2 regions of the Dyella sp. CR10 genome follow, and region 2 is predicted to be linked to the other one. Evidence: predicted binding sites of a transcription regulator. Region 2 holds the regulator's gene; the other holds the start of a gene.
What was found. Region 2 encodes sigma-54, which starts transcription at its own class of promoters, with help from an activator protein. Its sites were predicted from a motif close to TGGCACGNGCNTTGC; they were not measured.
Positions count from the first base shown of each region.

Region 1: ACNR9O_RS22370 (fimbrial protein) is a predicted target of sigma-54. The motif match lies at 2,110-2,124, and genes of this name have one in related genera.

Region 1 covers NZ_CP185986.1:4,995,199-4,998,599, forward strand. The annotation lists gene ACNR9O_RS22360 (fimbria/pilus outer membrane usher protein) at 1-559, opposite strand, end outside; gene ACNR9O_RS22365 (fimbrial biogenesis chaperone) at 556-1,293, opposite strand; gene ACNR9O_RS22370 (fimbrial protein) at 1,426-1,965, opposite strand; gene ACNR9O_RS22375 (hypothetical protein) at 2,407-3,015, shown strand; partial or broken gene ACNR9O_RS22380 (helix-turn-helix transcriptional regulator) at 3,045-3,230, shown strand; gene ACNR9O_RS22385 (alpha/beta fold hydrolase) at 3,305-3,401, shown strand, end outside.
Region 2 covers NZ_CP185986.1:525,215-528,615, reverse strand. The annotation lists gene lptB (LPS export ABC transporter ATP-binding protein) at 1-660, shown strand, start outside; gene ACNR9O_RS02260 (RNA polymerase factor sigma-54) at 797-2,251, shown strand; gene hpf (ribosome hibernation-promoting factor, HPF/YfiA family) at 2,411-2,737, shown strand; gene hprK (HPr(Ser) kinase/phosphatase) at 2,890-3,401, shown strand, end outside.

The DNA of each region.
Region 1 (3,401 bases), 740 kb from region 2:
CGCGCGCGCGTGTGCCCAGCCAGGCCTGGGGCACGCTCACGTCCAGGCGCAGATTGCCCTGGTCGAAGGTCATCGTCGCCGCGTCGATGACGTTGCCGATATCGGTGCAGCCCTGCGTGTCGGCCAGCTTGGCCTGCTGCTCGGGCGAGAGCTTCTGCAGCGGCAGGCCGAGCCGGTCGAACAGCTCGCGCGACAGGCAGGGGATGGCGTTGGCATTCGGCGAGGGCGCCGCGAAGCGCACGTCGCCGCGGGCTACCCAGGCGCCATTGAGGAAAATGTCAGTACGGTAGTTGCCCGGTGCGATCACCTGGCCGCGCTCGAAGCGGCTGATGTCGCCGGTGTTGCGGCCGGCACCCGACAGCAGGTTGCGGTCGAAGCTGGCATCGATCGGCGCCGCATCGGCGGAAGCGGCGGACGCGCCGCCGGCCGCGGGCGCGGCGGCGAGCGCATCGACGCTCCAGCCGCCCAGCACACCGGCGATCGCCACGCACAGCAGCGCGCGCCGGGCCAGCTGGCCTCCGGTGCGGGCGTTGCCGTCCGTGGCGCGCACGGAACTCACGGAGCGACGGTGCCCGTGTAGTTGTCGGCGGCGCCGTAGTCGTTAATCGCGGTGTACTTCACGGTGCTGCCGGCGACCGCCTTCGGCGCGCCGTCGTGCAGCGGCAGGCGCAGGTCGGACAGCGGCGCGACCATGCCCAGCTCGGCGCTTACCGACTTGCCGCCGATCGTCACCGCGAGCTCGGAAATGGTCACGTGGAAAGGCGTGGGGTTGTGCGCTACCAGGGCCTTGCCGTCCGCCTCGACCTTCCAGGTCAGCTGGCCCGGCGCCTTCAGCGGATCGCCCTGCAGGCCGGCCGGGCGATAGAACAGCTTCAGCCGCGAACGCAGCGCCAGCTGCAGCAGGTTCTGGCCTTCGGCCTGCGGGCCGGTCGGCTTGGGCGGCACTTCCAGCACGTTGAGCCAGAACAGCGACTCGCGGTCGGCCGGCAGCTGCTCGTGCGTATAGACGATGCGCAGGCTCTGTTCCTTCTTCGCCTCCATGCGGAACAGCGGCGGCGTGATCAGGAACGGCACATCGACAGATTCGGGGGTGGAATGCACGTCGCCGCGATCGATCCACGACTCGACCAGCACGGGGTGATCGTTGTCGTTGGTCAGGCGGACGGTGACTTCGCCGTCTTTCGCGGGAAAGACCACGCGCGTGCCGCCGATCAGCACATTGGCCTGCGCGGCCGGAGCGCCAAGACACAGGGCCAGCAGGCCCGCGCCCAGGGCGCAGACGAACTTCCTCATGGGATTCCCTCGCTGCGAAGAACGGTTCCGCCGCGTGGCGGCGGAGTTTGCGCCGGACCCGCTGGGGGGTACCGGCGCCGACTTGCCTCTTGCTTCTTGCGTCGGCCCGCGTCGCCGCGGGCCGGGCGGTTCTTACTGGTAGAGCATCGTGAACTGCACGCTGGTGCTCACGGTGCCGGCGCCGGCGGCGGCGGTCGCGAAGTACTGCGCGTAGTAGTTCAGGGAGCCGGCGCCGCTGGTCAGCGTGGCCTGCTGCGAGGACTGCGTGGAGGCCGTGCCGGCCAGGTTGATCGCGCTGAAGTCGCTGTTGAGCAGCTGCACTTCCACGCCGGTGGCGGTGCCCGCGGCGTTCTTCAGGTTGCCGTCGGCCATGATGGTCGGGCCCGGCTCGAAGAAGGTCTGGGCCTTGGTCAGCGAGCCGCAGTTGGTCAGGTTGAGCGCGAAGGCGGTGCGGCCGGCGGTGACGCCGGCGGCGCCCAGCGAGGTGGTCGACACGGTCGGCAGGGTCACGTTGACCGTGGCCGGGCTGGCGCCGCCGTTGATCTTGCAGGTGGAGGCGTTGACGGTGCCGGTGATGTTGATGGTGCCGTCGGCGGCGGAAGCCTGGTTCGGCGCCAGGGCGGCGAAGCCCAGGGCGGCGATCAGGGCGGTGGCGATAACGTTCTTGCTCATCGGGCCTTAGTCCTTAAACGGTTGGGTGGAATGCGGCAGGTTCGGTGCGTTCCGGACGCGGGCTCGGTGTCTCTCCCCCTGCGTCTTGCCGGCATCGAGGGGTGCGGGCCTGCCGGCCGTCCCTCGTTTGGCGAGCGGCATCATGCAGAAGCCGTGCCAAGAAACGTGACCTAGTTAACGCTTAGTTCTGCGATACATCTCACAGAATTTTCCAAGTCGGCGTTCAGCTGCGTCAATCCTTCGTCAAAGTCGCGCAGCGTCAAAAAGTGACCATGGGCGGCCAAGCCTTTGCTCCGATTAACAAATCGCATCAAATCGCCCCCTGTTACAGATGGGCTGTCAAGCTTGCTTGACATTGAGCAGGGCGGTGTCTAGCATGCTGTCAAGCTTGCTTGACATGGCGAGCGCGCAAAGCCACGGGGGTGGCCGATGGAGGGGAGCATGGAAAGTCTCACGCGGCGCATCGCCGCCTGGCCGGCCTGGCGGCGCCGTACGCTGGTCGTGCTGACAATCGGGGCGTTCTGGGCGGTGCTGGTGCTGACCTTGCGCTGGCCGGGCCTGTGGCCCCGCGCGCTGTGTCTGATCCTGCTGGCGATGCTGATCTGGTGGTTCGCCTACGTGATCCGCGCGGCCGCCTGCGTGGAGGCGCAGGGCGAACTGCGCCGGGAGGATCGCCGCTACCTGCGCGAATTCGTGCCGGCGATGATCGCGTACTTCGCGATCATGCTGTTCGTGTGGCCGCTGCATAAAACCGCCGACGCGACATGGCTGAAGGGGTTGATCGCGCTGCTGCCGGCCCTGCCGATCGCCGGCGTGGCGGTGTCCATGTTCCGCTACGTCACCGCCAGCGACGAATTCATGCAGCGCCTGCACCTGCAGGCGCTGGCGGTCGCGGCCGGCGTGATCGCGGTGGGGAGCATGGCGGTGGGGTTCCTGAGCTCGGCCAAGGTGCTCGTGCTGGACGGCAGCGCGTTGTTGCTGGTGTTTCCCGCGCTGTGCGTGACCTACGGCCTCACCCTGGCGTGGGCCAAGCGTCGCTACGGCGACTGACAGACGCGGCGGAATCAGAGAATAGATCGATGGAGAACCGCGTACGCGAATTGCGCGCCGAGCACGGCTGGTCGCAGGCCGACCTGGCCACGCAGCTGGATGTCTCGCGCCAGACCGTCAACGCGATCGAAACCGGCAAGTACGACCCCAGCTTGCCGCTGGCCTTCAAGATCGCGCGGCTGTTCGGACAGCCGATCGAAGCGATCTTCCGGCCGGAAGGCGAGGCGGTCAGGGAATCGGCGGGGACAGCAGCGGCCGCAAGGCCCACTGAACGAGGGTAGACACGCACATGGCCATCAAGGGACGCACCGCGGTGCGCATCGCCGCCGTCACGCTGGGATTGGGCGCGCTGGCATGGAATCAGTTCCACGCGCGCGGCGACAGCG
Region 2 (3,401 bases):
GCCTTTTCCATCCGCGAAGGCGAAGTGGTCGGCCTGCTCGGCCCCAACGGCGCCGGCAAGACCACCTGCTTCTACATGGTCGTAGGCCTGATCGAGGCCGATGCCGGCACGATCAAGCTCGATAAGTACGACATCACCGGCTTGCCCATGCACGCGCGCGCCAAGCTGGGCATCGGCTACCTGCCGCAGGAACCCTCGGTGTTCCGTCGCCTCACCGTCGCCGACAACATCATGGCCGTGCTGGAGCTGCGCGAAAACCTCGACGCCAAGCAGCGCGCCACCGAACTGGAAAACCTGCTGGACGAGCTGAAGATCGCCCACATCGCCGACCAGCGGGGTATCAGCCTGTCTGGCGGTGAGCGCCGTCGCGTGGAGATCGCCCGCGCGCTGGCCGCCGAACCGCGCTACATGCTGCTGGACGAGCCGTTCGCCGGCGTGGACCCGATTTCCGTGGGCGAGATTCAGCGCATCGTGCGCCATCTCAAGGAACGCGGCATCGGGGTGTTGATCACCGATCACAATGTGCGTGAGACACTGGGCATCTGTGATCGCGCCTATATCCTCAACGATGGCGAGGTGCTCTCCCGCGGCACGCCGGCGCACATCCTGGCGGACGAGAAAGTCCGCGAGGTATATCTCGGCCGCGAGTTCAGGCTGTAGCCGTTTCAGCGGCGGATGCCCGCCACGCGCTCGCCGTCACATTCGGCCATATGACCTACGCGGCCACCAGCGGGAAGCTATGGCCGCTGTTCCCCCTAGGGGTTAGGATGACCCGACGTTCATCCGAACCGCTGGTATGAAGCCCGGACTGCAGTTTCGCCTCAACCAACAGCTCACCCTGACGCCGCAGTTGCAGCAGGCGATCCGCCTCTTGCAGCTCTCGCAGCTGGAGCTGGAGGCTGAGCTGCGCCAGATCGCCGAAAGCAACCCGCTGCTGGAGTTCTCCGAAGACGCGTCCGCCGAGAACGACGCCGAAGGCGAGAGCGCCAGTTTCGAAACTGCCGCCGAAACGTCCAGCGCCAGCAGCGACACAGATGGCGACGACCCCTCCGAATGGAGCGAAGCCGGCGGCGTCGCCGAGGAGCCCATCGATTTTTCCTCCGTCGGCGGCAGTCGTGCCAGCGGCGCATCCGACGACGACGGTTTCGAGCCGCAGAACGCTGCACCCGAGACGCTGCAGGAGCATCTCCTGTGGCAGCTCAACCTCACTCACCTGAGCCTGCGTGAACGCACCATCGCGGCCATCATCATCGATGCGCTCAACGCCGACGGCTACCTCGGCGAAACGCTGGAATCGGTCACCGCGGCCGTGCCGGCGGATCTGAAAGCCGGCGTCGAGGAAGTCGATGCCGTGCGCCGCCAGGTGCAGCGCTTCGACCCCACCGGCGTGGCCAGCCTGGACCTGCGCGACTGCCTGCGCGTACAGCTGGAGCAGTTCGATCCCGACACTCCGCAGCGCGAACTGGCGCTGCGCATCGTCGACGGCGAACTGGAACTGCTCGCACGCAACGACATCGCCCGACTGTCGCGACGCTTGCGCGCAAGTGAAGACGACACCCACGCCGCGGCCGTGCTCATCCGCAGTCTCGATCCGCGCCCCGGCGCGGCGCTCGACGTGACGCCGGTGGAATATGTCGCTCCCGATGTCTACGCCCGCAAGGACGGCGGCCGCTGGCGCGTGAGCCTCAATCCGGATTGCCAGCCCCGCCTGGGCCTCAACCAGCATTACTGCAACCTCATCGCGCAGGCGCGCGGCGAGGATGCCAGCTGGATGCGCGGCCAGTTGCAAGAGGCGCGGTGGCTGATCAAGAGCCTGGAATCGCGTGCCGAAACCCTGCTCAAGGTGGCCGAGGCCATCGTGCGGCGGCAGAGCGCCTTCCTCGACTACGGCCCGGAAGCCATGCACCCGCTGGTGCTGCGCGAGGTCGCCGAGGAAGTGGGCATGCATGAATCGACCATTTCGCGCGTCACCACCCGCAAGTACATCCATACGCCGCGGGGCACCTTCGAACTGAAGCATTTCTTCTCCAGCGGCGTGTCCACCGAGGACGGCGGCAGTGCCTCGGCAACCGCCATCCAGGCCATGCTGCGCAAGCTCATCGACGCGGAGGACCCGCGCAAACCCCTGTCCGACCAGGCCATCGCCGAGGAATTGCACCGCAAGGGCATCCAGGTGGCCCGCCGCACCGTCGCCAAATATAGGGAGGCCATGCGAATCCCCAGCTCCAGCGAGCGCCAGCGCGCCGGTTGACGCAAGTCACCCTGCCGCGCGCTTTTGTGCTGGATACGGGAACTTGGCGGGACGGAAAGCGTCCCCATACCAAGAGATGACAGTGATGTGTCGGCGACCTACCGGCACCGGCGCATCGACCCACGCCGCAGCATGCGGCAGTACCAGAGGAGGCGCACCATGCAAGTCCAGCTCAGCGGCCAGAAGATCGAGATCACCCCGGCCCTTCGCGAACGCGTGAACGGCCACTGTGAACGACTTACCCGCCTCGAAAGCAGACTCCTCGAATTGTCCGTCGTCCTCTCCGTCGACAAGCTCCAGCAACGCTGCGAGGGAACCCTCAAGGTCCCTGGTGCCGTGCCGCTGCACGCGGAGGCTACCGAGTCGGACATGTACGTCTCGATCGACACCATGTTCGACAAGCTGGTCGCTCAGCTACGCAAACACCGCGACAAGGTATGCGACAAGCATCAGCGCGAAGTGCGCGAGGAACGCCAATACGGCTGATCCTCAAGGCCCGCTCCTCCCCGGGGGCGGGCCTTTCCGATTCATCCTCCCCGTCCCAGGCAGGGCAGCCAGCCGCTCGAACTGGCACAATGTCCGCCATTCGCCGCCGGGCCATCCTTAGCCTTGCCACCACCCGGCGCAAAGGATGCGGCTTGGATCGGCTTACCGCCCGACAACTTTACGATGGCGTGCACGAACGCATGGTGCTGCGCTGGGTCGCGGGCATGCGCGGCGAATCCCGTGCACTGGAGCGCGGCGCGACCACCTCGCGCCGGCCCTCGTTGATCGGCTATCTCAACGTCATCTATCCGAACAAGATCCAGATCATCGGCACCGAGGAGCTCAACTTCCTCGACGGCCTCGATTCGCGCCAGCGCTGGGAAGCGATCAACAAGATCGCCGCCTACCAGCCGGTGGCGATCATTGTCACCAAGGACCAGGCCATCCCGGCCGACCTGCGCGAGGTCGCCGAGGAAACCAACACGCCCCTGTGGATCAGCTCCAAGCGCGGCCACGAGTTGCTGACCTGGATGCAGTACTACCTCGCGCGCATGCTCGCGCCCAAGGTCACGCTGCACGGCGTGTTCCTCGAAGTGTTCTCCATCGGCGTGCTGATCACTGGCGAATCCGGCTCCGGCAAGAGCGAGCTGGCGCTTGAACTGAT